Regions from separate parts of the Paenibacillus sp. EPM92 genome, predicted to be linked through region 1. Evidence: predicted binding sites of a transcription regulator. Region 1 holds the regulator's gene; the other holds the start of a gene.
What was found. Region 1 encodes CtsR, which represses protease genes until heat stress. Its sites were predicted from a motif close to ATGGTCAATAAAGGTCAAACA; they were not measured.
Positions count from the first base shown of each region.

Region 1 (15,768 bases):
ATGATGGCGGAAGGGAACCACGCGTACCCATCCCGAACACGAACGTTAAGCCTTCCAGCGTCGATGGTACTTGGACCGCAGGGTCCTGGGAGAGTAGAACGTCGCCAAGCATCCATAAAAGTCCGTTTGGAATTTATCCAACCGGGCTTTTATTTATTTTACCGCAAATAGCGGAGATCACGCATCATGATTCAGCTATGAATAAAAAATCAAAGAGCCAGCATGAGCGTAATACTGCCCCGTTCTCGCTGGCTCTTTGTCTTGCTTAAGGCGTTCGAACACTCATTTCCCCCAAACTTTTGAACACATAACCTTGCCGACGCGCTTCATCGATAATGCTGGCCAACGCATCCGTGTTATCTTTGGAAATCGAATGAAGCAAGATAACCGCTCCAGGATGAAGCTGCGAAGTCACTTTATCATAGGCGTATTTCGCCCCTCTCTGATCCTTCGTGTCCCAATCCTTGTAGGCGATCGACCAGAATACGTTGATATAGCCGAGCTGTTTGCTTACATCCAACGTCCGTTCGTTAAATATACCCCGTGGGGTACGTAAATATCGCATTTCCTGTTGCCCTGTTACGGCGGTAACCTCTGTCTTGACCTTCGTTAATTCCTCACGAATGCGGTCCGCAGAAATTTGACTCATGTCGGGATGATGCCAAGAATGATTACCGATCAGATGACCTTCTTGCACCATCCGCTTCAGCAGCTCGGGTTGACTTGTGACGTAGTGGCCTGTGACAAAGAAAATGGCGGGCACCTGCTTTTGTTTCAGCACGTCCAGAATTCGGGACGTATACCCATTCTCATAGCCGTTATCAAAAGTTAAATATAATTCTTTTTGGGAAGTATCTCCGGTGAAGATCGCTTCATATTTTTGCAGCAATGATTTAAAGCCTTCTTCATCGATGGAGGGTAACTGGCCGTTTACGCTTTTTTTAAATCCGAAATGATAGGGTCCGTCAGCATAGGCTGGAATGGCTGAGATCGAGAACTGGCTAACCAGGGCCAGTGCCACAGTGAGGACGAAGTAGCAGATCCGTTTCAAAATAGGTTCACTCCTTACGGTCAGATTAGCAACGTAGACAAAGCTGCCACGCCGTTCATACACTGTATTGTGCCACCGTCTGGAACGGATATGTGTTGTCCGCTAAGGGTGCCGAGGGGGTGTAGTGGTTGATTTCCCATAGTCTGGGTATTGCTGAGGGGTGATCGAAGGTTGAAGCACCCTGGTAATCAGATGACGGAAATAGATGTGGATAGCCGATTTGAGTCCTTGATGTATATCGTGGAGAGCCATGTAAATAATGAAAACATAATCCCACTGAATTTAAACATAATAACTGTAGATCGATGAGGTCCGAAATGAGGTCAGAATATGCATCAGCGCATGAGGTTTAAGGCGTTAGGGAATAGTTGCATTCTTGTGTAAATCTGCTATAATGTTTTTAAAGTCAAAGAAAGTCAAAGTCAGAAACAAGACTAAACCTTTGACGTTTTCTTCAACTTTAGTCGTGGAGGTCAAATGGATGCGCAATGTTTCAGAAGTCATTGAACAGTATCTGAAGCAAATTTTGCAGCAGAGCCCCGACGGCGTGGTCGAGATCCAGCGCAATGAACTGGCCGATCAATTCAATTGCGTTCCATCGCAAATCAATTATGTGATCAGTACCCGCTTTACCTTGGAGAAAGGTTACGTTGTCGAAAGCAAGCGCGGCGGCGGAGGGTACATACGCATTCAGAAAATCGGGCTGCATTCGCAGGGTACGGTGCTCGACTTTATTTTCCAGAATATAGGCACGCACATCGACCAGACCGCATCTGAAGGGCTCTTGTATCAACTCGAGGAAGGCAAGTACATTACCCGGCGGGAAGCATGCTTAATGAAAGCGGCGATGGCCCGTGAAGTGTTGGCCTTAAAGCTGCCGCTGCGGGACGAAATTCGCGCCAAGCTGTTGAAAGCGATGCTGATATCGCTGCTGGGCAAATAATTAACCTTCAATTCATGAACTGAAGGAGGGGCCGTCTTGATCTGTCAGGAATGCGGAAAGAAACAAGCGACGCTTCACTTTACGAAAATACTGAATGGCGAGAAAACCGAATTTCACATTTGCGAAACATGCGCCAGAGAGAAGGGGGAGCTCATTCCGGGCACTCCGAACGGATTTTCAATCCACAACCTGCTGAGCGGGCTTCTTGATTTCGAGCCGTCTTCGCACAATGCGTCTGCTTCTAAAATTCAACCTACACGCTGCGAACACTGCGGCTTGACGTACAGTCAGTTCAGCAAAGTCGGAAGATTCGGCTGCAGCGAGTGTTACAAGCATTTTACAGAGAAACTGGATCCGTTGTTCAAGCGGGTTCACGGCAATATTGTGCACACGGGCAAGGTTCCGAAACGATCAGGCGGGTTAATTCAATATAAACGCGAAATCGACTCGCTGAAGAAAGAACTGCTTGTGCGCATTGAGAAAGAAGAATTTGAGCAAGCGGCAAAGATCCGAGATCAAATTCGGGAATTGGAACGAAAAATATCAGAAGCTTAAACGATGGACGATAGAGAGGAGGATTCCTAATGGCGGAAGTGCACCGCTTTACGGAAAATGCGTTAAGCGATTGGATGAAGGGAGATGGCCCGGACTCGGATATCGTCATCAGCAGCCGAATCCGTATCGCCCGCAACGTAAGAGCGTACCCGTTCCCTATGCTGGCGACGAACCAACAATCCAAGGAAGTGCTCGATAAAGTATCCGAAGTGCTCGGGAACGAAGAACTCGATACGATCAGCCGGTTTACGCTGCTCCCGTTGTCCGAATTGGATGAGTTGAAGCGAAGGGTGCTCGTGGAGAAACACTTGATCAGTCCGGCGCTCGCTAACGAGTCGCGGAACGGCGCGGTCATTTTGTCCGACAACGAATCGATCAGCATCATGGTGAATGAAGAGGACCATCTTCGAATACAATGCTTGTGCCCCGGTTTTCAGATTAAGGAAGCGTGGGACTTGGCGAATCAGATCGACGATTTGTTCGAAAGCCATCTGGAGTACGCGTTTGATGAGAAACGGGGCTACATGACAAGCTGTCCGACTAACGTGGGAACCGGCATTCGAGCCTCGGTCATGATTCATTTGCCGGCGCTTGTGCTAACGCAGCAAATTAACCGGATTTTGTCGGCCATCACACAGGTGGGGCTGGCGGTGAGAGGACTGTACGGGGAAGGCAGCGAGGCACTGGGCAATTTATTCCAAATTTCGAATCAAATTACGCTGGGTCAATCGGAAGAAGAAATTATCGATAACCTGCACAGTGTCGTCCGGCAAATCATTGAGCATGAACGGGCGGCACGCCAAAAGCTGGCGCAAGAAAGCAGAGCGAAGCTGCTCGACCGGGTAAGCCGTTCTTTCGGAATTTTATCGTATGCGGCTATTATGGATTCCAAGGAAGCGGCCCAGCGGCTTTCAGATGTGCGGCTAGGCATTGATATGGGCTTTATCAAGAAAGTGTCTCCTCAGGCGCTGAATGAACTGCTGGTGATGACGCAACCAGGTTTTTTGCAGCAAACAGCAGGAGAAAAGCTATCGCCTGAAGAAAGAGACATTAGAAGAGCGCAGCTGATCCGGGATAAAATGTCCGAATCGGATGAAGCTCGCTGACATCAGGATAAGCCTCGTCTTGTGGTTAACGCAGCATAAATAAAATGTATACCAATCTTGGAGGTGTTACTCATGATGTTTGGCAGATTTACGGAACGTGCGCAGAAAGTGCTCTCTTTGGCTCAAGAGGAAGCAGTCCGATTGGGTCATAACAATATCGGAACCGAGCATATTTTACTCGGACTGATTCGCGAAGGCGAAGGGATCGCGGCTAAAGCTTTGATCGCGCTCGGCCTCGGCCTGGAGAAAATTCAAGACGAAGTCGAATCGCTCATCGGCCGCGGTCAAGAACAACCTACCAATATCGCCTACACGCCTCGTGCGAAAAAGGTAATTGAGCTGTCGATGGACGAAGCCCGCAAACTCGGCCATACGTATGTCGGCACCGAACACATTCTGCTCGGCCTGATTCGCGAAGGCGAGGGCGTGGCGGCGCGCGTGCTTAACAACCTCGGCGTCAGCCTTAACAAGGCGCGTCAGCAAGTGCTGCAGCTGCTGGGCAGCAGCGAGGTCGTATCGCCGAGCCACGGCAATCCCGTTAACGTGAATACGCCGACGCTGGATGGCCTAGCGCGCGATTTGACGGCTTACGCGAAGGAAGGCAATCTGGATCCGGTTATCGGCCGGAGCAAAGAGATTGAGCGCGTCATCCAAGTGCTGAGCCGCCGGACCAAGAACAACCCGGTCTTGATCGGGGAGCCCGGGGTGGGTAAAACGGCGATTGCCGAAGGCCTCGCGCAAAAAATAGTGGCTAATGAAATTCCGGAGACACTGCGAGACAAACGCGTCATGACCCTTGACATGGGTTCGGTGGTGGCCGGAACGAAATACCGCGGTGAATTTGAAGATCGCCTTAAAAAAATCATGGACGAAATTCGTCAAGCCGGGAACATCATTCTGTTCATCGACGAGCTGCATACGCTCATCGGCGCAGGAGGTGCAGAAGGCGCGATCGACGCTTCCAACATCCTGAAGCCGGCGCTGGCTCGCGGCGAGCTGCAATGCATCGGCGCGACGACGCTTGACGAGTATCGCAAATATATCGAGAAGGACGCGGCGCTTGAAAGACGCTTCCAGCCGATTACGGTCGATCAGCCGTCGCCGGAAGAAGCGATCCAAATCCTGCACGGTTTGCGCGATCGCTATGAAGCGCATCACCGCGTGAAAATTACGGACGAAGCCATTGAGCAAGCGGTCAAACTGTCCGATCGTTACATTACGGACCGGTTCTTACCGGACAAAGCAATCGACTTGATTGACGAAGCGAGCTCCAAAGTGAGACTTCGCTCATACACGGTACCGCCAGATTTGAAAAATATGGAAAATAGGCTCGAGGATATCCGCAAAGAGAAGGATGCTGCGGTGCAAAGCCAAGAGTTCGAGAAGGCGGCATCCCTCCGCGATACCGAGCAAAAGCTGCGCGAAGAGCTCGATTCCACGAAGAACGAGTGGAAAGAGAAGCAAGGCCGCACCGATTCCGAGGTAACGCCGGAGGATATTGCACAGGTGGTCGCCAGCTGGACCGGCATCCCGGTAGTCAAATTGGCCGAAGAGGAAACGGAACGCCTGCTCAAAATGGAATCGATTCTGCATGACCGCGTTATCGGTCAAGACGAAGCGGTGAAAGCCGTCAGCCGTGCGATCCGCCGTGCGAGAGCCGGTCTGAAAGACCCGAAACGCCCGATGGGCTCGTTCATCTTCCTTGGCCCGACCGGGGTTGGGAAAACAGAGCTGGCGCGTGCACTGGCCGAGTCCCTCTTCGGCGACGAGAACGCGGTAATCCGGATCGACATGTCCGAGTACATGGAGAAGCACTCGACATCCCGTCTGGTCGGCGCGCCTCCGGGATATGTCGGTTATGAAGAAGGCGGCCAGTTGACCGAGAAGGTCCGCCGCAAGCCGTACTCGGTTGTCCTGCTCGACGAGATCGAGAAGGCGCACCCGGAAGTGTTCAACATCCTGCTTCAAGTGCTCGAGGACGGCCGTCTGACCGATTCCAAAGGCCGTACGGTCGACTTCCGCAATACGTTGATTATTATGACCTCCAACGTCGGCGCGGACGTCATTAAGAAAAATTCGACGCTGGGCTTTACCGCGGCGCACGATGCGGGCAGAGACTACAATAACATGAAAGACAAAGTGATGGGCGAGCTGAAGAAAAGCTTCCGTCCGGAATTCTTGAACCGGATCGACGAAATCATCGTCTTCCATTCGCTCGACGAAACGCATATCGCGCAAATCGTAACCTTGATGGCCGACGAGCTGCGTAAACGTCTTAAGGAGCAGGACGTCGACTTCGTGCTGACGGACTCCGCGAAGGCGTTCTTGGCTAAAGAGGGCTTCGATCCGAGCTTTGGAGCCAGACCGCTGCGCCGGGCCATTCAGAAGCATATCGAGGACCGCTTGTCCGAAGAGCTGCTTCGCGGAAACATCTCGAAAGGCGATACATTAACGATTGATGAGAAGGATGGCGAACTTGTCGTTCAACGAAATCAAAGCGTAGGCACGGAAGCCTAGGAAACAGATTTTCCCGCTGTCGGGTATACCGGCAGCGGGTTTTTTCTTTATTTGCATACAGCTTTGGACGAAAGCTTTTTTTATTTTGCCTGACATGGCTATAAGGGTTTTCAAGGATTCTTAGGCATGGTAAACTTTGTAATGGAACTTAAGTCGGGAGAAGAAATATGAGCAAAACGAAAACGAAATTTTATTGCCAGCAATGCGGGTATGAATCGCCGAAATGGCTGGGCAAGTGTCCTGGCTGTGAAGCATGGAATACGTTCGTCGAAGAAGTGGAGACGGTCAGCAAGAGCAGGGGCTCGCACACTTCGATTACCAATAAGAAAGAAAAAGCGATTTCGATCATAGACATAGAAAGCAGTGAAGAAGCCAGGATTGTCACGCGGAACAAGGAGTTGAACCGGGTGCTCGGCGGAGGCTTGGTGCCGGGCTCGTTAATTTTGGTCGGAGGCGATCCGGGTATCGGGAAATCGACGCTGCTGCTTCAAACCTCGCATGAGCTCACGGCGCAGATGTTAAAGGTGCTGTACATCTCGGGCGAGGAATCGGTACGGCAGACCAAGCTACGCGCGGATCGCCTGCAGGCGGTATCGCCCCTTCTGTTCGTGCTGAGCGAGACGAATGTGGAATTTATCGAGGCGGCGATCGAAGAGGTGCAGCCCGATTTTATCGTTATCGATTCGATTCAGACCGTGTACCATCCGGCCGTGGCGTCAGCACCGGGAAGCGTCTCCCAAGTTCGCGAGTGCACCGGGCATTTTATGCGGATCGCCAAGGTTAAAGGTATCGCAACCGTACTTGTTGGCCATGTTACTAAGGAAGGGGCTATCGCTGGGCCTCGTCTCCTCGAACATATGGTCGATTGCGTTCTGTATTTTGAAGGAGAGCGGCATCATTCATACCGGGTGCTTCGGGCCGTTAAGAATCGATTCGGCTCGACGAACGAAATCGGGATTTTCGAAATGCGCGAAAGCGGGTTGGTCGAAGTCGACAATCCGTCCGAGCTGTTCTTGTCCGAGCGCCCGCTCGGCGTTGCCGGCTCGACGGTCGTCGCCAGCATGGAGGGGACCCGGCCTGTGCTTGTGGAGCTGCAGGCGTTGATTTCAACGACGAACTTTCCGTCCCCGAGGCGTATGGCGACCGGATATGATCACAACCGGCTCTCGTTAATTATAGCCGTACTGGAGAAGCGGATGGGCATGTTTCTCCAAAATCAAGACGCATATCTGAACGTGGCGGGCGGGGTGAAGCTGGATGAGCCGGCCGTCGATTTGGCGGTTGCCGTCAGCATCGCATCAAGTTTTCGCGATCAGCCTACCCAGCCGTTCGATGTTGTATTCGGTGAAGTGGGATTGACCGGGGAAGTGCGCGGCGTGTCCCGCGTCGATCAGCGCGTCCGTGAAGCCCAGAAGCTCGGCTTCAAACGGGTCATTATGCCTCAGAAAAGTTTAAAAGGTTGGACACCCCCGAAGGGGATCGAAATCATTGGCGTGCAGACCGTTGCGGAAGCGCTGTCCGCCGCTTTAGTTTAGTCGTCAGGAGGGACATCTTTGAGCAAGGAAGATCTAAAACGCGACGTAATGAGCCAATTATTGCAACTGGTGTCGCCGGGCACCCCGTTTCGGGACGGACTCGAGAATGTGCTGCGCGCCAAAACGGGCGGGTTGATCGTAGTCGGCTACAGTCCGGAGGTCATGGAAATTGTGGATGGGGGATTTTCCATTAACTGTGATTTTTCCCCGAATTATTTATATGAATTGGCTAAAATGGATGGCGCGATCATTCTCAGCGAGGACTTGAAACGTATTTTGTATGCCAACACGCAGCTTATCCCCGATTCCTCGATTTCCTCTTCGGAAACCGGGATCCGGCATCGTACGGCCGAACGGGTAGCGAAGCAAACCTCGAAGCTCGTCGTGTCCATTTCCCAGCGGCGTAATGTCATTACGTTGTACCAAGGAAATCTTCGGTATGCGTTGAAGGACATCGGCGTCATACTAACGAAGGCCAACCAGGCGATCCAAACGCTTGAGAAATATAAGTCTGTGCTCGATCAGGATATGACGAATCTGGGAGCTTCCGAATTCGAGGAGCTCGTTACGCTGCACGACGTCACCAGCGTCATCCAACGGATTGAAATGGTGCTGCGGATTAAAGCGGAGATTAATCGATATATCAACGAACTCGGCAACGAGGGGCGTTTGATCAGCATGCAGCTCGAGGAATTGGTAGGCAATACAGAACGCGAGGCTTATTTGCTCGTCAAAGATTATATTAAGGAATGCAACGAAGAGAAGGTCAGGGACGTGTTCGCACAGTTGAAACGGCTTGCCAGCGATGAAATTCTCGATCATGCGCAGATCTCAAGATTGCTCGGCTATCCGCATATTTCCGCCGGCGCGGAAGAAATCGTGTCGCCGCGCGGCTACCGCGTGTTGAACAAAATTCCTCGGCTGCCGTCGATTATCATCAATAATCTGATTGAACGCTTCCGGCAGCTTCCGCACCTTATGATGGCGACCATCGATGAGCTGGATGAAGTGGACGGGATCGGCGAAGTGCGGGCCCGGACCATAAAAGAAGGCTTGAAGCGTATCCAAGATCAGGTACTCATTGACAGACATATCTAACTTGCATACAATCATAAGGTGGCCTCATATACATATTGGTATTGGGGCACAGTAAAACCAGAGGTGGATCAAATACATGATAGCAAAATCTCTCCCGAACCTGTTCACGATTGGGAATCTTTTTCTGGGTATTATCGCGATTATCTCCGTATTTAACAATAAACCTGAGCTTGCGGCTATCATGGTGATCGTGGCGATGCTGCTTGACGGTTTGGACGGTCGCGTAGCAAGGGCGCTTAATGCGCAAAGCGAATTCGGCAAAGAACTGGATTCGTTGTCCGATGTCATCTCGTTCGGCGTTGCCCCGGCATTCATTATGTATGTCGTCGCTTTCACGGAGCTGAATGCAGCTGCCGCTTGGATCGTCACCGCCATCTTCCCCATTTGCGGGGCTTTGCGTCTCGCTCGCTTCAATGTAGTTGCCGGAACGCCGGGTTACTTTATCGGCTTGCCGATTCCAGCTGCAGGCGGCGTTCTGTGTACGCTTGCGCTGTTTCACCAAGAACTGAATACGATCGTGCTTGCGTTGTCGACGCTGCTCTTGTCCTATTTAATGATCAGCACCGTGAAGTATCCGAACTTTAAGAAAATCGGTATCCCGAAAGCGGCGATTTGGATTACGCCGGTCGTCGTGATTGCCGCCGTCGTCCTGGCGATTCAATTCCCGGGTACCTTATCCAAGATGATCTTCGTACCGCTGCTGTTATATGCGCTGTACGGGCTAAAAAAAAACGTTGATCGAGTCTTCTTCTTCCTCCGCCGCAAACGAAAAAAAGCGGTAGATGAGCCGGAGTCCAAGACCACGGCCATCTAAACGGAACAAAGCGAAAATGAAAAGCATTTATTTTCCGAAAGGGAAATAAATGCTTTTTTGCATTTTCTTACCTTGGCTACGATTAGGCAGAGAGCTTTTGGTTCATAATTGTAACTAGAATGCAAAATAGGATTTTATGGAGGTGAAGACTATGATGAAAAAATGGTTCCAGCTCTTGTTTGCCGTCGTCGGGGGAGCATTGGGGAACGGGTGGAGTGATACGTTAGGTAAACCTTTTTTTGAAGTCATAGCATCAGTCATCGGGATAGAAACGATCCAAGGACAAGCCGTTTGGATGTTCGCGATCGGCGCGCTTGTGTTTTATTCCGTAAGCGGATGGACGCTCGCATATTTGCTGCGGATGATCCGCAGCGGAGAAGAGCGTGTCGCTCACGTGCCGGTTACCGATTTGTTAGCCGGTACGACCGGTATGGGCGTAGGACTGCTCGTGTCTTCGCTGATCTTGCAGCCGCTTGAGCGCTCGGGCTTTTCCAATCCGCTCCTGCATATGCTGTGTATCGGCGTGCTGGGGTACGCCGGCTATAGGCTGGGGACGGTCAAAAAAGAAGAGCTCGTGGCTATGCTGGAAAAGCGCGCCGGGGATCGGACACGCCGGGCCCCTGGTGAAGTGAAAGGTTTTGAGGAACACAAAATTTTAGATACGAGCGTCATCATCGATGGGCGAATCGCCGACATCTGCAAGACCGGTTTTATTGAGGGGACGTTGGTCATACCCGAATTCGTACTGGAGGAACTGCAGCATATTGCCGATTCCTCCGATTTGCTGAAGCGCAACCGGGGACGCCGAGGGCTTGATATTTTGAACAAAATTCAAAAGGAGCTCGACGTTAAGGTATTGATCTATGAAGGAGACTTCGAAGAAATCTCCGAAGTGGACAGCAAGCTGGTGAAGCTGGCGAAAGTGCTGCAGGGCAAAGTGATTACGAACGATTTCAACCTGAATAAGGTGTGCGAGCTTCAGGGCGTCTCGGTGCTGAACATTAACGACTTGGCCAATGCGGTCAAGCCGGTCGTGCTGCCGGGCGAGGAGATTCTCGTTCAGGTGATTAAGGACGGTAAAGAGCACGGTCAAGGCGTCGCTTATTTGGATGACGGCACGATGATTGTCGTGGAAGGCGGACGCGATTTTATCGGAACGACGCTGGATGTGCTGGTGACAAGCGTGCTGCAGACGTCGGCAGGCCGGATGATTTTCGCCAAACCGAAACTATTGGAAAAAGCGCTCTAAAGCGTTATGATAGAGAGGATGCGTTTTTCCGGGGTAAGCAGATGAAGCGAGAATGCGGGCTGCGAGGAAAACGCCAGACGGTTTGGGCAGGTGGACGGTTTGAACACAGGCGTTGGCGTCGTCATTGTGGCGGCCGGTAAAGGTACGCGCATGGGCACGCGGGAAAGCAAACAATATTTGCAGTTAGACGACAAGCCGATTCTGGTTCATACATTATCGGCGTTCAATCGGATGCCGTTCGTGGACGAAATCGTGCTGGTGACGGGAGCGGGCGATGTAGACCGCTGCCGGTCTTATGTGAGGGCATACGGTCTCTCTAAAGTAACCGCAATCCTCGCAGGCGGGAAGGAACGCCAAGATTCCGTCTGTCAAGGGCTGTCGGCGCTGGGGGACCGCGTCGAATGGGTGCTCGTTCACGATGGCGTGCGCCCGTTTGCAGCGGAAACGCATGTTCGGGCTTGCTTGCGGCAAGCCGAATTGACGGAAGCGGCGGTGCTTGCCGTACCGGTGAAGGATACGATCAAAATCGTGAACAGAGAAGGCGTCATAGAGGCGACGCCGGACCGCAGCAGCTTGTGGGCGATTCAAACCCCGCAAGCTTTTCGTCTTGCCTTGCTGTTGGAGGCGCATGCGAAAGCGCGAGAAGAAGGCTTCACGGGTACGGACGACGCGATGCTGGTGGAACGGCTCGGGCGGCAGGTATCGGTTGTCGAAAGCGATTATTATAACATTAAGATTACGACGCCGGAGGATTTGCCTTGGGCGGCGTGGATACTACGAAACGTCAGGGGAGAGGGAAGCCAATGATTCGCGTAGGGCAAGGGTTTGATGTGCACCAATTGGTCGAGGGCCGCAAATGCATCATCGGAGGCGTCGAAATTCCTTATGAGAAAGGACTGCTCGGTCATTCCGATGCGGATGTGCTGCTGCATGCGTTAAGCGACGCTATTCTCGGCGCTCTGGCGATGGGGGATATCGGCAAGCATTTTCCGGATACGGATGCGGAATTCAAGGATGCGGACAGCTACAAGCTGCTGCTGCACATATGGAAGCTGGCGACGGAAGCGGGGTATCGGCTCGGCAACGCGGATTGTACGATCATCGCGCAGAAGCCGAAGATGGCTCCATACATTCCGGCTATGGTGGAACGGATTGCCGCTGCGCTCGGCGCGGAAGCGTCGCAGGTGAACGTCAAGGCGACGACCACCGAGCAGCTCGGCTTTACCGGACGAGGGGAAGGCATCGCCGCGCAGGCGATTGTCTGTCTGGTTCAAGGTGTGCTATCATAACGAGTATTAGTTTCAAGGGAGACGGAAGGAGAATGGGGTCATGGCAAATATTCGCGTAAGGTATGCGCCGAGTCCGACCGGACATTTACATATCGGGGGCGCCCGTACCGCATTGTTCGACTATTTATATGCCCGCAAGCATGAGGGGCAGTTCATTATACGCTTCGAGGATACCGATCAGAGTCGGCACGTGGAGTCCGGTGTGGATAGTCAGTTGGAAGGCCTGCGCTGGCTCGGCATCGATTGGGACGAGAGCGTCGACATCGGCGGACCGTACGGGCCTTACCGGCAGACCGAACGGCTCGATCTGTATCAACCGTTCGTGGAGCAGCTGCTGCGCGAAGGGAACGCCTATCCTTGCTTCTGCACGGAGGCCGAGCTGGAGGCGGAGCGCGCCGAGCAAGAAGCGGCCGGCCATATGCCGATGTATTCGGGCAAATGCCGTCACTTGACAGCGGAGCAAGCGGAAGCTTACCGGGCCGAAGGGCGCAAGCCGTCCATCCGTTTTCGCGTGCCGGCCAATAAAGTGATTGCGTTCGAAGATCGCATCCGGGAGCATGTCGAGTTCGAGTCCGCGGGTATCGGCGACTTTATTATCGTCCGCCCGGACGGGATTCCGACCTATAACTTTGCCGTGATCCTGGACGATCACTTGATGAAAATCACGCTCGTCATCCGCGGCGAGGAGCATCTGACGAATACGCCGCGTCAAATTATGATGTACGAAGCGCTTGGACTTCCGACGCCGGAATTCGCGCATTTATCGCTCATTCTGAACCAGGACCGCAAGAAAATGAGCAAGCGCGACGAGTCGATCATTCAATTCATCGAGCAGTACAAAGCGCTCGGCTACCTGCCGGAAGCGGTGATGAACTTTATCGCGCTGTTGGGCTGGTCCCCGAAAGGCGAAGAGGAAATTTTCAGCAAGGACGAGCTGATTGCCCAGTTCGACTTGGACCGTGTGTCGAAAAGCCCGGCCGTGTTCGATATGGATAAGCTTAACTGGATGAATAATTTATATATTAAAAAAGCCGATCCGGAGAGAATCGTAACGCTCGCACTGCCGCATCTGCAGCAGGCCGGACGGTTGCCCGCGACGCTGAGCGACGAACAGGCCGAGTGGGTCCGCGCGTTGGTGGGGCTGTATCAGGATCAACTTCGGTACGCGGCGGAAATCGTACCGGTCTCCGAGCTGTTCTTCCGCGAGGACGTGCAGCTGGATGACGAGGCGAAGGCTATGCTCGCCGAAGAACACGCCCCGATCGTGCTCGGCAGCTTCCAGAAGCAGGTGGAAGGCGCATCTGACTTCAGTGTGGACACGATTAAAGCCTTGGTCAAAGCGGTCCAGACGGAAACCGGCTATAAAGGCAAACCTCTCTTTATGACGATCCGCGTCGCTTTGACCGGCCAAATGCACGGTCCGGACCTGAATATGACGATCCGTCTTCTGGGCCGGGATACCGTGCTTGCACGTCTGAAGAAGTTATTGTAATGCGTCTAGTTTTCTGCTAACATCTTAAACAATACCATATGCCAACGGCGACGAACGGGAAAGTACGCAGATATGAGGATTCCCAGAGAGGACGACCGGCTTAGACGGCCGGCTGCGAGTTGTCCATTCCTTATTCGGCGGAAGTGCACCCGGGAGCCGTAAAGACGATCTGACTTTCAGCGGAGACCAGGGTTATCCGCTGTCGCTCATCAGGGTAGTTTTTACCGTAGCGTTCACGATACGAACGATGAAGATGGGAGTGACGGGCCGCGCGAAGCTGCGGGTTCGTTCAACCAAGCAGAGTGGAACCGCGAAGAACAACGCCTCTGCAGCCGAATCGGGCTGCAGGGGTTTTTTGTTATTGCGGCATTTTATCAAGGTTCAGGGGAAGTGGGGTCCCAGCTATGTTCAGCAGAATGAAAGAAGACATCGATACGATATTTGAGAATGACCCTGCCGCGCGAGGCTGGTTCGAGGTTGTATTTACTTACTCCGGTTTGCATGCGCTATGGGCGCACCGGGTGGGGCATTGGTTTTATAAGAAGCGCTGGTTTACGATCGCACGAATCATTTCTCAAGTCAGCCGCTTCATGACAGGCATAGAGATTCATCCGGGGGCGAAGATCGGCAGAAGGTTTTTCATCGACCACGGCATGGGTGTGGTGATTGGGGAAACGTGCGAGATCGGGGACGACGTGCTGCTGTATCACGGGGTGACGCTCGGGGGTACGGGGAAAGAGAAGGGCAAACGGCATCCGACACTCGGTAACAATGTCGTCATCTCGGCCGGAGCCAAGGTTCTGGGCTCCTTCACGGTCGGAGAAAATTCAAGGATCGGCTCGAACGCGGTCGTGCTGTCGGAAGTGCCGCCGAACAGTACGGTGGTCGGCATCCCGGGACGGATCGTGAAGCGGGACGGGGTGCGCGTCGGACGGCTGGAGCACAACAATTTGCCGGATCCGGTCATCGAGATGTTCCGCCAACTGCAGGAGCAGGTCGATGAACTGAAAACGAAAGTGACGCACCTGGAATCGGAACGAAAGAACGGAGGAAGCGAATCTCATGACGCTTAAGATTTACAATACGTTAACCCGCAACAAGGATGAGTTTAAGCCGCTCACAGCGGGACAAGTAAACATGTACGTATGCGGGCCGACGGTTTACGACTATATTCATATCGGCAATGCACGGCCGGTCATCTTCTTCGACGTGGTGCGTCGATATCTCGAATCGATCGGGTACAACGTGAAGTATGTCGTTAATTTTACGGATGTGGACGATAAGCTGATTAAGAAGGCGGCAGAAATGGGAACGACGGTTCCTGAAGTAGCCGACTTGTTCGTGCAAAAGTATTATGAAGATACGAAAGGGCTCGGCGTTCGTGAAGCGACCGTGCATCCGCGAGTGACCCAAAATATGGGCGAGATTATCGCGTTCATCTCGGGCCTTGAAGCCAAAGGGCTTGCCTATGAAGCGGGAGGCGACGTATTCTTCCGCACGTCGAAGTTTGCGGAATACGGCAAGCTGTCGCAGCAAAATCTCGACGAACTGCAGTTCGGTATCCGTGTCGATGTCGATCAGCGCAAAGAGAACCCGCAAGATTTCGTGCTCTGGAAAGCGGCGAAGCCCGGTGAAATCAGCTGGTCGAGCCCTTGGGGCGACGGCCGCCCCGGGTGGCACATCGAGTGTTCCGCCATGGTTCGCAAATATTTGGGCGAGACGATCGATATTCACGGCGGGGGACAGGATTTGACATTCCCGCACCACGAATGCGAAATCGCGCAATCCGAAGGTTTAACCGGGCATCAGATGGCTAATTACTGGATGCATAACGGGTTCGTCAATATCAATAATGAGAAAATGTCGAAATCGCTCGGCAACGGCATAACCGTACACCAGCTCTTGAAGACGATTCCCGCGCAAGTCATTCGTTATTTCATGCTGTCGGGCCATTACCGCAACCCGCTCAATTTCAGCGACGAGGCCGTGGAGCAGGCCAAAGGCAGCTTAGCCCGCATTGAAAACTGTATCTCCGCGCTGAAGCATCGCCTGAAATCCGCAGCGGCGGAAACGGGGGGCGCTCCCGCTGCAGCGGATGCCGCGATTGCAGCAGCGGTTC
Region 1 covers NZ_BCPS01000015.1:2,447-18,214, reverse strand. Annotated here, with positions in the region: rRNA gene rrf (5S ribosomal RNA) at 1-110, shown strand, start outside; gene pdaA (delta-lactam-biosynthetic de-N-acetylase) at 266-1,021, opposite strand; gene JMF85_RS02700 (CtsR family transcriptional regulator) at 1,533-1,994, shown strand; gene mcsA (protein-arginine kinase activator protein McsA) at 2,031-2,549, shown strand; gene mcsB (protein-arginine kinase McsB) at 2,579-3,655, shown strand; gene clpC (ATP-dependent protease ATP-binding subunit ClpC) at 3,728-6,172, shown strand; gene radA (DNA repair protein RadA) at 6,340-7,707, shown strand; gene disA (DNA integrity scanning diadenylate cyclase DisA) at 7,756-8,805, shown strand; gene pssA (CDP-diacylglycerol--serine O-phosphatidyltransferase) at 8,882-9,619, shown strand; gene JMF85_RS02665 (PIN/TRAM domain-containing protein) at 9,771-10,868, shown strand; gene ispD (2-C-methyl-D-erythritol 4-phosphate cytidylyltransferase) at 10,968-11,675, shown strand; gene ispF (2-C-methyl-D-erythritol 2,4-cyclodiphosphate synthase) at 11,672-12,157, shown strand; gene gltX (glutamate--tRNA ligase) at 12,198-13,649, shown strand; gene cysE (serine O-acetyltransferase) at 14,054-14,722, shown strand; gene cysS (cysteine--tRNA ligase) at 14,712-15,768, shown strand, end outside.

Region 2 (16,604 bases), on a different contig from region 1:
CGGCACGTAAACTCTCCGGTGCATACACTACTCTTCGCCTGACGGCAAAGCTCCAAGTCCAAAACCTCTTCTCCCTGACAGTTTATTTATATATATTATTTGAAGTTTTTCAAGTTATAGAACGCGGATTTGCCTGCGTATTGAGCGACGTCGGCCAATTGATCCTCGATGCGGAGCAATTGGTTGTATTTCGCTACGCGGTCCGTACGGGAAGGCGCACCGGTTTTGATTTGGCCTGCGTTCGTCGCTGCCGCGATGTCGGCAATCGTGCTGTCTTCGCTTTCGCCGGAACGGTGGGAAATAACCGCCGTGTAGCCGGCGCGCTTCGCCATTTCGATCGCGTCGAACGTTTCGGTCAAGGAACCGATTTGGTTCACTTTGATCAGGATGGAGTTACCGATGCCTTTCTCAATACCTTGGGACAGACGCTCGGTGTTTGTCACGAACAGATCGTCGCCGACGAGCTGAACTTTGGAGCCCAGCTTCTCGGTCAGAAGCTTCCAGCCATCCCAGTCGTCTTCGGAGCAGCCGTCTTCGATCGTGATGATCGGGTATTTGTCGACCCAAGCAGCCAAGAAATCGACCCACTCGGCGGACGTGAAGGATTTGCCTTCGCCTTCGAGGTGGTATTTGCCGTCTTTAAAGAACTCGGTGGAAGCGACGTCCATGCCGAGGAATACGTCAACGCCCGGCTTGTAGCCTGCGCGTTCGATCGCCGTGATGATCGTTTGAATCGCTTCTTCGTTCGAACCCAGGTTCGGAGCGAAGCCGCCTTCGTCGCCGACAGCAGTGTTCAGGCCTTTTTCTTTCAGAACCGATTTCAGGCTGTGGAAGATTTCAGCGCCTGTGCGAAGCGCTTCTTTAAACGTAGGAGCGCCTACCGGCAAGACCATGAACTCTTGCACGTCTACGTTGTTGTCGGCATGCGCGCCGCCGTTGATGATGTTCATCATCGGAACCGGGAGCGTCTTCGCGTTGAATCCGCCGAGGTAAACGTACAAAGGAATGTCCAAAGCTTCGGCAGCTGCGCGGGCAACCGCCATCGATACCGCGAGGATCGCGTTCGCGCCCAGCTTGCCTTTGTTCGGAGTGCCGTCAAGCTGGATCATGCGCTGGTCGATGCCAACTTGGTCCAAAGCGTTCATGCCGATGATTTCCGGAGCGATGATGTCGTTCACGTTCTCAACGGCTTTCAGCACGCCTTTACCAAGGTAACGGGATTTGTCGCCGTCGCGAAGCTCTACAGCTTCGTAAGCGCCGGTAGAAGCGCCGGATGGAACGATTGCGCGGCCGCGCGCGCCGGACTCCAGATACACGTCCACTTCAACCGTCGGGTTACCGCGGGAGTCAAGCACTTCACGAGCGTACACATTAGAAATTACTGTCATGATTCTAAACACTCCTTATCATTTTTAATCAAGCTTCGGCGTCATTAAACACGCTGAGCAATCAGCGAAGTTCCGGTCATTTCCTCCGGCTTCGCTACGCCGAGAATCGCCAAGACCGTTGGGGCAATATCTGCCAAAATGCCATCGTCCCTTAGTGTAACATGACTATCCGTCACAATGAAAGGCACCGGATTCGTCGTGTGCGCCGTATTGCGCGAGCCGTCCGGATTCGTGACGACATCGGCGTTGCCGTGGTCGGCCGTAATCAGCGCAACGCCGCCTTTGGCGAGAATCGCTTCGACCACTTGACCGAGGCAATCGTCTGTCGCTTCGATCGCTTTCACCGTCGGCTCCAGCAGGCCCGAGTGCCCGACCATGTCCGGATTGGCAAAGTTCAAGATGATGACGTCCTGCCGCTCCGCTTCAATCTCGGCGACCGCTGCCGCCGCGACTTCGTAAGCGCTCATCTCCGGCTTCAGGTCGTAGGTGGCGACCGCCGGCGACTTGATCAGAATGCGGGTTTCCCCCGGAAGCTCGACATCCCGGCCGCCGCTAAAGAAGAACGTCACGTGCGGATACTTCTCCGTCTCGGCGATGCGAAGCTGCTTCAGGTTGTTCTGTACGAGCACTTCGCCGAGCGTATTGTCGAGATTTTTCGGCTTATACGCCACGTAACCGCCGACCGTCTCGCTGAACAGCGTCAAGCAGACGTAGTGCAGATCCGTCGGCGCTTTATCGCCGCGGTCGAAGCCGCGGAAATCGCTGTTGGTGAATACTTGCGACAATTGAATCGCCCGGTCCGGGCGGAAATTGAAGAACACGACCGCATCGCCGGATTCGACGAGTCCGACCGGCGTACCGTCCGGCTTCACGATGACCGTCGGCATGACGAATTCGTCAAACACCGAACGCTCGTACGATTCCGTGATCGCTCTCATCGGATCTTCATACTTCGGACCGTCGCCGTATACCATCGCACGGTACGACTTCTCTGTCCGCTCCCAGCGCTTGTCACGGTCCATCGCATAATAGCGGCCTTGTACGGTCGCGATGCGGCCGACGCCGAGCTCGGCGATTTTGGCAAGCAGCTGCTCCATGTACTTTGCGGCGCTGTCCGGGGCTACGTCGCGGCCGTCCAGAAACGCATGAATGTACACATCGTCCAGCTGCTCTTTCTTGCAGGCTTCGAGCAAAGCGAACAAGTGTGCGATATGGCTATGCACGCCGCCGTCGGAGAGCAAGCCGTAAAGATGCAGCTTCTTGCCGTTCTGCTTGGCGTGACGAATCGCGCCGAGAATCGTTTCATTATCGTAAAACTCGCCGTCGCGAATCGATTTGGAGATCCGGGTCAAATCCTGGTACACAATCCGTCCCGCGCCAATGTTCAAATGGCCGACTTCCGAGTTGCCCATCTGACCCTCGGGCAGGCCGACCGCTTCCCCGCACGCCGTCAAGGTCGTGTGCGGGAATTGGTTCCAATACCGATCGTAGTTCGGCTTCTTCGCTTGGGCAACAGCATTGCCCTGCACGTCGCCGCGCAGGCCGAAGCCATCCAAAATAATGAGCGCTACCGGTTTCGGTCTGGCCATTTTACTTGGCCCCCTCAACCAGCGCGATGTAAGAGGCCGGCTCCAAGCTGGCGCCGCCCACGAGCGCACCGTCGATATCGGCTTCGTTCATGTACTCGGCGATGTTGTTCGGCTTCACGCTGCCGCCGTATTGAATCCGAACCGCTGCCGCCGTTTCCGCGCCGTACAGACCTTCGACCAGGCCGCGGATGTAACCGATCACGTCCTGCGCATCGGCCGCCGTAGAAGATTTGCCCGTTCCGATCGCCCAGATCGGCTCGTATGCGATCACAACTTGAGCTGCTTGCTCCGCGCTCAGACCGGCGAAAGCCGCTTCCGTTTGCACTTTGCACACGTCTTTCGTTTGACCGGCTTCGCGCTCTTCGAGCTTCTCGCCTACGCACACGATCGGCGTCAAGCCGTGCTTGAACGCGGCATGCACCTTCTTGTTCACCGTCTCGTCAGTTTCCGCGAAGTAAGCGCGGCGCTCGGAGTGCCCGATGATAACGTAATCTACGCCGAGGTCTTTCAGCATAACGCCGCTGATTTCGCCCGTGTAAGCGCCGTTGTCTTCAAAGTGCAGGTTTTGTGCGCCGACTTTCAGCGTCGTGCCTTTCACGGCTTCGACCAACGCCGGAAGGTTCGTGAAGGGAGCGCAAATGACGCTCTCCACGCCGTCTACCTCCGCTTTGCCTTTAACCTCGTTAACGAATGCTACGGCTTCGCTTACCGTTTTGAACATTTTCCAGTTGCCTGCAATAATCGGTTTCCGCATCGATGTCCGAGCCCCTTTCCAAATTTGCCTTAAGCAGCTTCATCTGCTTATCGTAAGCTATTCCTTATCGTTCAAAGCCACGACGCCCGGAAGCGCCTTGCCTTCCATAAACTCGAGGGATGCGCCGCCGCCGGTCGAGATATGATCCATCTTGTCTGCCAATTGGAACTTCTCGGCCGCCGCCGCCGAATCGCCGCCGCCGATAACGGTGTAAGCGCTCGTCGTCGCGCAAGCTTCCGCCACGGCACGCGTTCCGTGCGAGAACGGTTCAATTTCGAATACGCCCATCGGTCCGTTCCACACGACCAGCTTGGACTCGGCAATCACCTTGGCATATTTCTCGCGCGTTTTCGGCCCGATGTCGATGCCTTCCCAGTCCGCCGGAATTTCGCTGATCGATACGATTCGCGTGTTCGCTGTAGGGCTGAATTCGTCGGTGACCACGATGTCGTCCGGCAGCAGGAAGTTCACGCCTTTTTCCTTCGCTTTGTTGATGAAGCTGAGCGCCAGATCAATCTTCTCGTTATCGACGAGCGATTTGCCGATCTCGTTGCCAAGCGCCTTCAGGAACGTGTAGGACAAGCCGCCGCCGATAATGATGTTGTCGGCAATGTTCAGCAGATTGTTGATGACGTCGATCTTGTCTTTGACTTTCGCGCCTCCGACGATCGCAGTGAAAGGACGCTCCGGATTGTTCAACGCTTTCCCGAGCACATCAAGCTCCTTCTCCATCAGAAGGCCGGAAACGGCCGGCAAGTGATGCGCGATGCCTTCGGTCGAAGCATGAGCGCGGTGAGCAGCACCGAACGCGTCGTTCACATACAGGTCGGCCAGCTCCGCAAACGACTTGGCCAGCTCCGGATCGTTCTTCTCTTCACCGGCGTAGAAACGAACATTCTCAAGCAGCAGCACGTCGCCGTCGTTCAACGCTGCGACTTGCGCTTTGACCGCGTCGCCGATCGCTTCATCCGCTTTCAAAACCGGCTTGCCGAGCAGCTCGGACAAACGAGCGGCCGCTGGCGTTAAGCGCAGCTCCTCCACAACTTGTCCCTTCGGACGGCCCAAGTGGCTCGCCAGAATCACTTTCGCGCCGCGCTCGGTCAAATACTTGATGGTCGGCAAAGTTTCACGAATCCGCGTATCGTCGGTAATGTGGCCGTTCTCCAGCGGTACGTTGAAATCCACCCGCACAAATACCCGTTTTCCGCTAACTTCGACGTCACGCACGCTTTTCTTGTTCATTTCTCGTCGCCTCCCGATTGATTACTCGATATTCTTTCCCGCATTCTCTCTTTAATTTTCGCTCTCTATCCGAATTTTCCCTATCTGTTCACAAATTAGGCACATTTACCCGCACACAAAAATTGTGGTCATGATCTGCGTCTCGCCCGCACCTCCCGCTAGGGAACTCCGCGTTGGCCCGCTCCCGTGCAAACCGATACCGGCTTGCCGGAAGCGGACAAATGCCGTCCCTGCGCTATTGGTCGAACTTGAGTTTCAGTTCATCACCACAATGGGTTTCAAGCGATCTTACAGACCTTTTTTCGCGATGAAGCTAACGAGATCCACGACGCGGTTGGAGTAGCCCCACTCGTTATCGTACCAGGAAACAACTTTCACCATGTTGTCGCCGACAACCATCGTGGACAACGCATCGATTGTCGAGGAAGCAGGGTCGCCGTTGAAGTCGCTGGATACGAGCGGCTCTTCGGTGTAGTTCAAGATACCTTTCAGCGGGCCGTTAGCCGCTTCTCTCAAAGCTGCGTTAACTTCATCAACCGTTACGTTTTTGCTGACTTCAACTACGAGGTCCGTTACGGAAACGTTAGGTGTTGGCACGCGCATAGCCATACCGTTCAATTTGCCTTTCAGCTCAGGCAATACGAGGGAAACGGCTTTCGCTGCACCGGTCGTGGACGGAATGATGTTCTCGGCAGCTGCACGTGCACGGCGCAAGTCTTTGTGCGGCAGGTCGAGCACGGATTGATCGTTCGTGTAGGAGTGAACCGTCGTCATCATCCCTTTTACGATACCGAACGTGTCGTTCAATACTTTCGCAAATGGCGCCAAGCAGTTCGTTGTGCAGGATGCGTTGGAGATAATCGTATGTGCAGCAGGATCGTATTTATCTTCGTTAACGCCAAGCACGATCGTGATGTCTTCGTTCGTAGCAGGTGCGGAGATGATAACTTTCTTCGCGCCGCCTTTCAAGTGAAGCTCGGCTTTCTCTTTAGCTGTGAAAATACCGGTGGATTCAACGACGATTTCAACACCGTTAGCTCCCCATGGCAGATTTTCCGGGTTGCGCTCGGCAAAGACTTTAACCGTTCTGCCGTTCACGATCAATGCGCCTTCCGTCGACTCCACCGTAGCGTCCAATTTGCCGTGCGTCGTGTCATATTTCAGCAAGTGAGCCAATGTTTTAACATCCGTCAAGTCGTTGATGGCTACGACTTCAACTTCAGGGTTATTCAGCGCTGCGCGGAACACGTTACGTCCGATACGTCCAAATCCGTTAATACCAATTTTCGTTGCCATGAGAAAGTTCCTCCTAAAATATGGTTTCTTTTTATATATGTCAAGACAGGTATAAACCCGTCAAGATGTCAAGCTTCTTACGATTTCAGCGGCGGCAGCCTCATCCGTAACGAGCACATCCTCGTGACCGTGGCGGAGAACGGCGACGATCGCCTCGCCCTTGCTCTTCCCGCCCGCGATGCCGATGACCGTATCCATCTCGTGAATGTCTTCGATGCGAAGACCTACCGTAGGCATCTTGTGCAAAATGCGGCCGCTTCGGTCGAAGTAGTAGCCGAATGCCTCCGCGAGCGCTCCTTCGCGCTGCAAACTGCTCGTCGTTTCCGGATCGACCTTCCGGCGTCTTGCCATGACCATAGCATCTCCCATGCCGTGTACGACCATCCTTGCCCGGCGGATGAACTGAATGATCTCGGCGATATGATCGTCCTGCATCAACGATTGGTAGGCCTCTTCATTCAAGTGGTCCGGCACGTGCAGCAGCCGGTATCGGGCGCCGGCCTTCTTGGCCATCGTAGCCGCCACCGTGTTGGCCTGCAGTTCCACGCTTTCGCCAAGTCCGCCTCGTGCGGGGACGAACCAGCAGCTCTTCATCGACGCCGTAGCATTCAACTGATCGGCCACCTGCGCCATCGTTGAGCCACCCGTAACGGCGATGACTTCATCTTCTTTAACCAGCTTTCGCACCACCAAAGCGCCGGCGCGGCCCAGTTCCTTCTTCGCATGCGGCGAAACTTCCGAATCCCCCGGCACGATCACCACCTGCTTCAAGCCGAATCGGTCGCGAATGAGCTCTTCCCACTCCGTCAATCCGAATACGTCTTTGACCAGCGGCTCGATCTTCTCGAGCAGAACGCGGCCCGCATCGGTGATTCGCATCCCCGAAGCATCGATCTGAAGCAAGCCCTGTTCTTTGAGAAAATCGACTTCACCGCGCAGCACCCGCTCGGTCGATCCGATCGAAACCGCCAGCGTACGGCGTCCGACGACTCCCGAAATAAGAATGTGCTGCAGAATCGTGTACCGTTTTTTCATCGTTTCGAGCAGGTCGGGCAGAAGCTGCTTCTGAATATCCAGAATATCTCGCATGGCCTCGAATCTCACATCGCTCTCTGTTGGGACTCTTTTTGTCCCGGTGATACATTTTCAGTCCCACATGACCCAAAAAAAGAACTAAGCTTCTCACTTAGATGTTCCCATTATAATTCAATTTGATTCCACATTCAAGTAGATATCCGCCTAAAAAAAGACATCAACTTTGACTTGCAATTCATTGGAGAATGTCTTATAATAAATTTTGCTGTCACTCTTTGTGACTTGCACAACATCATACGCGCCCGTGGTCCAATGGATATGACGTAGGCCTCCGGAGCCTGAGATTAAGGTTCGATTCCTTACGGGCGCGCCATCTATACTAACGACAATCAGCCCTAACTTCACGTGATGGCTGTTTTTTTTACTCTTTGTTTGACCTTTCTTGACCTTTGTTTGAATTTCCGCTATGATGGATATAGTTTAATTATAAAAGGAGGCTGCAGCACATGAGTTTTATTCCTATGGTTGTCGAACCGGATGCAAGAGGGGAACGCGCATATGACATTTATTCGCGCCTGCTTAAGGACCGGATTATTTTTCTCGGTAGCGGAATCAACGACGTTGTAGCCAATTCGATCATCGCGCAACTGCTTTTCCTGGCCGCACAAGACCCGGACAAAGACATTAGCCTGTATATCAACAGTCCCGGCGGCTCGATCACTTCGGGGATGGCGATTTATGACACGATGCAGTTCATTAAGCCGGACGTTTCGACGATCTGCGTCGGTATGGCCGCTTCGATGGGTGCATTCCTGCTGGCGGCAGGCGCCAAAGGCAAGCGCTATGCGCTGCCGAACAGCGAAGTCATGATCCACCAGCCGCTCGGCGGTGCGGAAGGCCAAGCGAGCGACATCGAAATTCGCGCGAAGCGCATTCTGAAGATGCGCGACAAGTTGAACACGATCCTTGCGGAGCGCACGGGACAATCGTTCGAGCGGATCGAGAAGGACACCGACCGCGACAACTTCATGTCCGCGGAAGAAGCGAAAAACTACGGCTTGATCGACAACGTCATCGAGCGGATCTAAACCAAACCTGTAACAGCCCTGACTCTACGGCTCTCCTGCCGCGGGGTCAGGGCTGTTGTCATATCGCCAGACGGCAGGGTTATTCCGACGCCGTAGTGAACGTGAACGTATGCGTACGCCGCCCCGCCTCTACGGTGATCTGCACACGCGCTCCGGGAGCAAAGCCGCCCTCCGGCCTGTAGCTCATACCGCCGCCGGAACCCGCGGTCTCTCCCGGGACCGGTGTATCCGGCGAATCTGCGTAACGAACGCGCATGCCCATGCTGTCGTGCCGGCCCTTCCACACAACCCGCACCTCGCTATCGCGGGGAACCTCCAAGCTTCCGTCCGCCGGAACCGTTTGCGCGATCCAATGCGAGCTTTGATAGCGGTCCCAGCCCCACCACCCCCCGATAACTGCCGCGAGTAGAGCGAAATAAATCGCACCCTCCCTCGCCCTCAGCCGCAGCTCCGGCTCCATCCGGCCGGTTAATGCATAGCCTGATACGACCGCCGTCATTAACGCCGTGACCGCCAGCCAGATGTGCAGCAGCATGCCAAGCCCGAACCCGATCCGTTCCCACGGCATCCAATGGCGTACGAAGCTGCCCCCGTACATCAGCCAGCTGAACAAGGCGGGCACCTGCCCCAAGACGACGAAAGCCATGCCGACGATACCAAGCAGCAGCAGGCCTCGTTTCACCGGAAGCGAGCCCAGTCGGTACATCCGCGTACAGACTCCGACGACAAGCCCGCCGATGACGGCGAAGAACCCCCACCATCCGATTTCTTCCTCGCGGATGCCGCCCAAGATATACCAGGGAACATAAGGTATAAACAGCGTACCTATTGCAAATAAGCTCCAACCTGTCACTCTCATCCAATTTTCCGGAGCATGCCGTCCGATTCCCATGTTACCTGCGCCCCCCTGCTTGGTTTCCAAAAATTGACCTGCTCGTTTTCTATAACGGTTCAGGAGACGCGAAGGTTACGCGGGATCGAATAACGTTTCGATGACGGTTGACTGACGGCTGACATCAAGACGCGCTCACTCCATCGTGCTTAAGGCTTCGGGCATCCCGCCATTCGCACAAAAAACCTCCCGATTCCGCTAAAGAACCGGGAGGCTTCGTTCGTTACTTGGTTTCACGCTCGTCGAGCGGGTAGAAGATTAAATCGATGGGGAACGCCGAACCGGCCGGCGGGCTGAACTCGATATCGAGCGCTTCTTCCGTCCCCGTCGTTTTAGCCAGAATCTGCATGCCGTCAAACGCCGTGATGACGCCGGATTCCGGCACAAGGCGAATTTCGCCGTTGATTTTGAACGGACCTTTAAAGACACCGCCCTTTGGCAAAATCATAACCGCCATTTTGCGCGGCTTATCGGCGTGAATTTTGTACACAACCCCATAATTGCCGTCATTGTTCACCTGCTGCATCCGAATCGTATCGTAGCCCGGCTGGAACGGATCGATCTTCCCGTCCCCGACGATCAGCCTTGACGGGCTCGTGAAGGTGGTCGCGTCGATGTTCCACTGCACCTCGGACACCGGGAACGAGCCGCGCACGTGTCCGTTGAACGGAAGCAGCGGTAACGTCAGCGAGTTTTGCGAGATCTGGCTGGAGGCGATGAACGAAAACTGCACCAGTCCGTCCGTTTCGACGTCATAGAACAGGTTCACGCCTTGACCCGGATAGAAGTCCGGCATTTGTTTATAGACGAACGTTTGATTCGGCGGAATCGTCAGCTTCTCGTTCAGCGGGTCGCCGAGCAGGAAGTCAACTGTCGCTTCGTTTCCGATCAGGTTCGCATATACGGAAGGCCATACTTCGCCTTTGTTCGTCGTTCTGACGGTGACCGGCTTATCCGTCATATTTTTGGCGAGTATCGCCATCGTCACTTTTTCGTTCGTACCGTTAATATGGTCTGCGTACAGGCGACCCTTGCCTTCGATCGTATCCTGATACAAAATCCCTTGCTGCTCGAACGTCTCGGGACTGTCGCTGACAAGCAGCTTGCGCGATTTGTCTTCCGTCACTTGCTTCGGCAGCTCCGGCAGCTCGTGGAAATTGCTCCACAGTACGGACCAGTTCGTCTTGATGAACGAGCCTACCGGGCTGCGGTAAATCGGATACTCCACCTCATTCAGATAGGTCTCCTTGCCGATAACCAGATAGCGCGTGTAGGGCTCGCTCCGGTTCCCGTGAATGTCCTCTACCGTCAAGGTCACCGGATAGGTGCCCGGCGTGAAGATCGCTTCCTGGCGGCCCTTCCAGTCGAACTTCGCAATGCCCTCGGCATCGGGATCGTAGCTCAAATCGACGTATTTGATCGGCTCTCCGATCTTGTAGACCGACTTGCCGAAGCTGAACTTGGCTACCGGCTTGGAGTTGCCGGTATCCGGGATATAGATGCCTTGCGGCGTCTTCACATATAACACTTCGACGCGTTTAAGCTCGTCGTTGTATGTATAACGGGCGCCCATGTAATCCGCCAGCCAAGTGAGTTTGACCATCAAGCGGCCGTTCACGATCGCCGCCGCGTCCTCAAAGCGCATCCAATAACCGTTGATCCAGACGGATTTGTTATCGCTGTCGAGCAAAATTTGCGCGTTCGGCGTCTCCATCTCGATCATCCGCGTCTGCTCGTTCCATTCGACTTTCATGCCGAACGCATCGCCCAGAAATTTCGCCGGAACGAACATTTTATCCTTGATAATCGTTGCCGGGGCGTCGAGCGTGACCTGCTCCCCGTTCAAGAACGCTTCCGCTTTATTTAAGTACAGCAGCACGTACGTCGTCCCTGACGATACCGAAGATTCCTTCTTGTCAGCAGCCGATGCGCTGAAGCCAAACGTCCCGAGCAATAGTGTGAAAACCAGCAATAAGGCCAGTTCCTGTTTCATACGTCTCATGTGTTGTTTCTTCTCCTCTTCTGTCTGTTTCAGGATACCAATATACGACGACAATTTAGACGATAGCTGCCTATAAAAGGTTGCGCCCCATTTGCCGCGTGTTTCGAGTATTAGTCGCCGTTTAGCCAGATGTTCATGAAATGTACAATTTTAAACATACAAAAGCCTCGACTCCCCTCCAGGAAATCGAGGCCTCCCGTTCATGTTTTCCCACTACGCGACCACGAGCACAAATGCCACCAATTACGCCGCGAGCGAAATTTCCGCTAACGATCCTGCCTCGCTTTACCGGTCTGCCGCAGGCACGAAAATTGCAAGCGCATTCATCTCTGTCGTTCGCTTCCAGCAATCTGTTCTATCTGAAACAGACTGCCGTGATTCGCGAATACCGATACCATTACCGCAATCCCCGGAAGGGAAGAAGCTTCCTCCCGGAAGCTTGCGACTCTGCTTATTGGTTCTCCAATTCCTCTTTGCTGACCAAGGTGACTAAAGCGTTTACAGCCTGCTCTGCGTCCGAACCTTCGGCACTTATGTGAACTTCGGTCCCTGTGCTGATGGCCAAGCTCATAATCCCCATGATGCTTTTGGCATTCACTTTCTTCTCGTCCTTCTCCACGAAAATCTCGGAAGAGAACTTGTTTGCTTCCTGTACGAAAAGTGCCGCCGGTCTGGCATGAAGGCCTGTTTTCAACTTAACGACTACTGGGCGTCTCGACATGCAACCAATACCCCCTACTTTTATTAGCTCATCCATGAAGGGCAAATCACCCTATAGATAAATTTTATTTTTACAAATTGCAACGGTAGACTGACTTGCTTACAGCGATAAACAGCTGTAATCGCAAAAATGCGATTTTTCAACTAGTATAGCATTTTTCGGCGTTCTGCACTAGAATTTTTGATGATTTCCACAAAAAATCTATATTTGAACCGGCTAAAGTTCTTATTTTCGCAACTTCTCCGCCATCTCGTCGATCTTCCGCAACCGATGGTTGACACCCGATTTGCTTACATGGCCTTTCAGCATATCGCCGACTTCCTTCAAATTCATGTCAGGATGCTTCAAGCGGATCTCGGCCACTTCGCGCAGCTTCTCCGGCAAGTTCTCAAGCCCGACTTCCTTCTGCAGCAGCCGGATGTTATCGATCTGCCTGACTGCAGCGCCGATGGTCTTGTTTAAATTCGCCGTTTCGCAGTTAACCAGCCGATTAACCGAATTGCGCATGTCTTTCATGATGCGGACGTCCTCGAAGCGCAGCAGCGCTTGATGCGCGCCGATCAGACTTAAGAACTCAATAATCTTCTCGCCTTCCTTGATGTACAAGACGAAACCTTTCTTCCGTTCGATACAGCGGGCGTTCAGGTCGAATTCGTTGGCCAGCTTGCAGATCGCTTTGCAATGCTCCTCGTACATCGAGTAAATCTCCAGATGGTACGACGAGCCTTCCGGGTTGTTTACCGAGCCTCCGGCCAGGAACGCTCCGCGCAAGTATGCGCGCTTACAGCAGCTCCGTTTAATGATGCCCGGTTCGATGCCGTCCGTAAAGTGGAATCCTTCGGAGACGATGTACAGCTCCTTGAGGATATCCTGTACTTGTACCGGTACGCGCACGATATATACGTTGTTTTTTTCAACCGCATCTTTTTCCGTACAAGCAGCTCAGTGTGCACATGAAACGTTTTTTTGAGCAGCGAATAAATTCTTCTGGCAATCGCGGCGTTTTCCGTCGAGATGTCCAGCACGATTTTTTGGCTTGTCAGCTGTACGGTACCGTTCATGCGAATCAGTGCGGATAACTCAGCCCGTTCGCAGCAGCGGTCGGACTCCATGAGCGTTAGCTCTTTTTTCGTTTGTGCGGCGAAGGACACAGAAATCACCTCTTCTTGAACATCCAGCTTTCCACCAGTTGATAAATGTGCTGACTTAACCTCTCGGCATCATGACGCAAATACGTGCGGAACAAAACAAGCTTGTCGGCGATGATCTTGTACCCTTGCTTGGTTACCTCGTCCAGATCGAGACGAACGACCCTGGCGCCCTGCTCCGCATATCTCGCCTGCACCTGCTCGGGAATTTCGCCGTTGTTGACAATGACGTAATCGAACAAATCTTCGCCGACATGGTCGCGAACCGCCTTTAGATGATCGCTCACTTTGTAATCGTCCGTCTCTCCGGGCTGCGTCATCACATTGCAGATGAACATCTTCAGCGCCTTCGATTCCACAATCGTCTTCGTAATTTCCGGTACGAGTAAATTCGGCAAAATGCTCGTATACAAGCTGCCGGGGCCGACAAGGATGGCATCCGCCTCCCGAAGCGCTTCCAACGCCTCCGGCAAAGCTCGCGCGTCCTTCGGTTCGATGGAAACGCGGCGAATTACGCCCCCGGCTTTCGGAATCTTCGATTCGCCTTCGATGATGCTGCCGTCTTCCATCTCCGCCCGCAGCACCAGCGCCTGGTCCGAGGATGGAAGCACGCGGCCGCGCACGGCCAGCACGCGGCTCAGCTCCCGCACGCCGGTCACGAAGTCGCCCGTAATATCGCGCATCGCTGCCAGCATTAGGTTGCCCAAGCTGTGGCCTGCCAATCCATTGCCTTTATCAAATCGATATTCCAGCAGCTGGCCCAGCAGCGGCTCTACGTCCGCAAGCGCCGTCAGCACGTTGCGGATATCGCCGGGAGGAATGATCTCCAGCTCCGAACGCAAAATGCCGGAGCTACCGCCGTCGTCCGCCACGGTAACGACCGCCGTAATGTCGATCGGCTTCTGCTTCAACCCGCGCAGCATCACCGACAGTCCGGTGCCCCCGCCAAGCACAACGATTCGCGGTAAATAGGCTGCGCTCTCCCGATCAGAGCTCATTGTTTCACCTCAACCCGATCTCGCTCGGAATCCCGGTGGCTCACACGGACAATCTCCGTCTCGCCGTTAGCCATCACCTTGCCGAGATATTCGGCGATCGCTACCGAACGGTGCTTGCCTCCGGTGCAGCCGATACCGATAACGACTTGGCTCTTTCCTTCTTTTTTGTACTGCGGCACCAAAAAATGAAGCATATCGAGCAGCTTCGTCAAAAAATCCTGAGTCTCGTTCCATTTCATCACGTATTCATATACGTCCGGGTCTTGGCCGGTATTAGGGCGAAGGTGATCGATATAATGCGGATTCGGTAAAAAGCGCACATCAAAGATCAAATCGGCGTCGATCGGAATGCCGTACTTAAAGCCGAATGAGATCACATTGATGGAGATGATGCCCGTCTCGAGGTTCGTAAACCTGGATACAATACGTTCTTTAAGCTGCACCGGTTTCAAGCTGCTCGTATCGATGACTTGCGTGGCAAGTCCCTTCAGCTCCTCCAGCAGCTTCCGCTCTTGGTGAATCCCTTCAAGCGGAGCTCCGTTCGGCGCAAGCGGATGCTTCCGCCGGCTTTCCTTGTAACGCTGAACAAGTGCGGAATCGGTCGCATCCAGAAATAAGATTTCGTACGTTAACGTGTAATTCTCGTTCAAGTAGCGCAGCGACTCGGACAACGAATCGAAAAATTCGCGGCCGCGCAAGTCGATCACGAGCGCCACTTTGCCGATGCGGCCCTTCGATTGCTCGATCAGTTCGGCAAATTTCGGGATGAGCACCGGAGGCAGGTTATCTACGCAAAAGAAGCCCAAATCCTCCAAGCTCTGCACGGCGATCGTTTTGCCCGCGCCCGACATGCCGGTAATGATGACCAGCTTGCCTAGGCTTTGCATTTCTTCCATGGGGACTGTAGCACTCCTTTGTTAGGCTCGGAGTTGCTGCGTGGAGGCGAGACAAGCTACCTTTGCGATAGGTTTCCGCGTCCGGAGAAACTCCCTCCAAGCTCAGTTAAAATTCGGTTTCTAAAGAACAAAAGCAGCAGGGTAAAGACCGAATTTTAAAGTAGCCACGTAAACTTTCCGGGTGTTTCTCCTCCCGATCACGAATCGCAGCTAGTTAACAGCCGCCGCTCGCAGCAATCCTCGCTATAGTATATGAAAGGTTCGCGCTTTGACCTGCGAACCTTGCTTTCAAAAATTAGCCGCGCAGGTTCAAACCTGCGGCGCCAACGATACCGGCGTCGTTGCCGAGGATGGCCGGCACGATGTCCACGCCCTCTTGCGCTGTTTCCTGCGTGCACTCGCGGTAATATTTGCGGATCGCATCGAACAGAATGTCGCCGGCTTTGGACACGCCCCCGCCTACGACGAAACGCTGCGGGTTGATCACGACAGACACGGTGGCCATCGATTTGCCGAGGTACATAGCGGCGCGGTTGATAATGCGAAGCGCCGTCTCATCGCCGGTTTTCGCAGCATCGAACACGTCCTTGGCCATAATGTTCTCCACGAGCGCAAGCGAGGTATGCTCCCCGCGCTCTACGGCCTCTTTCCCCATACGGATGATGCCCGTCGCCGAAGATACGGTTTCGAGACAGCCCTTCTTGCCGCAGCCGCAATCGATCGCTTCGAGATCCGGCACGATGATCATATGACCGAGCTCACCGGCCATACCGTTCGAGCCTTGATAGATGCGGCCGTTGATAATGATTCCGCCGCCTACGCCCGTTCCAAGCGTGTAGCATACGATATTCGCGATGCCTCTGCCCGCGCCGGCCCAAGCTTCGCCAAGAGCGGCCACGTTCGCGTCGTTATCGATTTTGACCGGTTTGCCGAGCTTCTCTTCAAGAATTTTTTTGACCGGCACATTCCGCCAACCCAGGTTGGGAGATAGCTTGACAAAGCCTTCCGGGATATCCAGAAACCCCGCGATCCCGGCACCGATTCCGGCCACTTGATCCCATGTATATGCGGATTCCGTTACAAGTTTACGCGCATACTGCGCAATATTTTCCAGCACTACATCGGGGCCGTGCTCGGTTCCGGTCGGCCCTTCGTCCGTTTGCAGCAGATTGCCCTGTTCGTCGCACAAACCTACCTTAATCGCGGTGCCTCCCAAATCGACTCCCAAATACACTTGATCGCCCATACCCGTCTTCTCACCTCATAAATAATCGCATCGTCTAACTTTGTATGTGTTCGAGCTTTATGGTCTTGTCCAGCCGCTCAGGATGAGCGCTCCATGTTCCAACTATAAGGCAACCCACCCGGGAGGTCAAGAAGAGTCCACGGGAAAAAACGTGGAACAAGTTTGTTCCACGCTTTATGCAGACGGCCTTTTAGAGCGTTTGGCTCCAGTCGTGCACCATGTGTCCTTCCAGAAACTTCTCACAATCGAGCGCGGCCATACATCCGCTTCCCGCCGCGGTAATCGCTTGACGGTATTTGCTGTCCTGCA
Region 2 covers NZ_BCPS01000029.1:22,550-39,153, reverse strand. Annotated here, with positions in the region: gene eno (phosphopyruvate hydratase) at 96-1,388, opposite strand; gene gpmI (2,3-bisphosphoglycerate-independent phosphoglycerate mutase) at 1,433-2,977, opposite strand; gene tpiA (triose-phosphate isomerase) at 2,979-3,731, opposite strand; gene JMF85_RS05755 (phosphoglycerate kinase) at 3,789-4,973, opposite strand; gene gap (type I glyceraldehyde-3-phosphate dehydrogenase) at 5,262-6,269, opposite strand; gene JMF85_RS05745 (sugar-binding transcriptional regulator) at 6,330-7,358, opposite strand; tRNA gene JMF85_RS05740 (tRNA-Arg) at 7,603-7,677, shown strand; gene clpP (ATP-dependent Clp endopeptidase proteolytic subunit ClpP) at 7,811-8,392, shown strand; gene JMF85_RS05730 (hypothetical protein) at 8,472-9,284, opposite strand; gene JMF85_RS05725 (copper amine oxidase N-terminal domain-containing protein) at 9,508-11,286, opposite strand; gene JMF85_RS05720 (HPr family phosphocarrier protein) at 11,738-12,007, opposite strand; partial or broken gene whiA (DNA-binding protein WhiA) at 12,233-13,158, opposite strand; gene JMF85_RS05710 (gluconeogenesis factor YvcK family protein) at 13,164-14,153, opposite strand; gene rapZ (RNase adapter RapZ) at 14,150-15,049, opposite strand; gene JMF85_RS05700 (ROK family glucokinase) at 15,345-16,295, opposite strand; gene trxB (thioredoxin-disulfide reductase) at 16,486-16,604, opposite strand, start outside.
Region 2: a site for CtsR is predicted at 7,734-7,754, ahead of clpP (ATP-dependent Clp endopeptidase proteolytic subunit ClpP). Genes of this name have one in related genera too.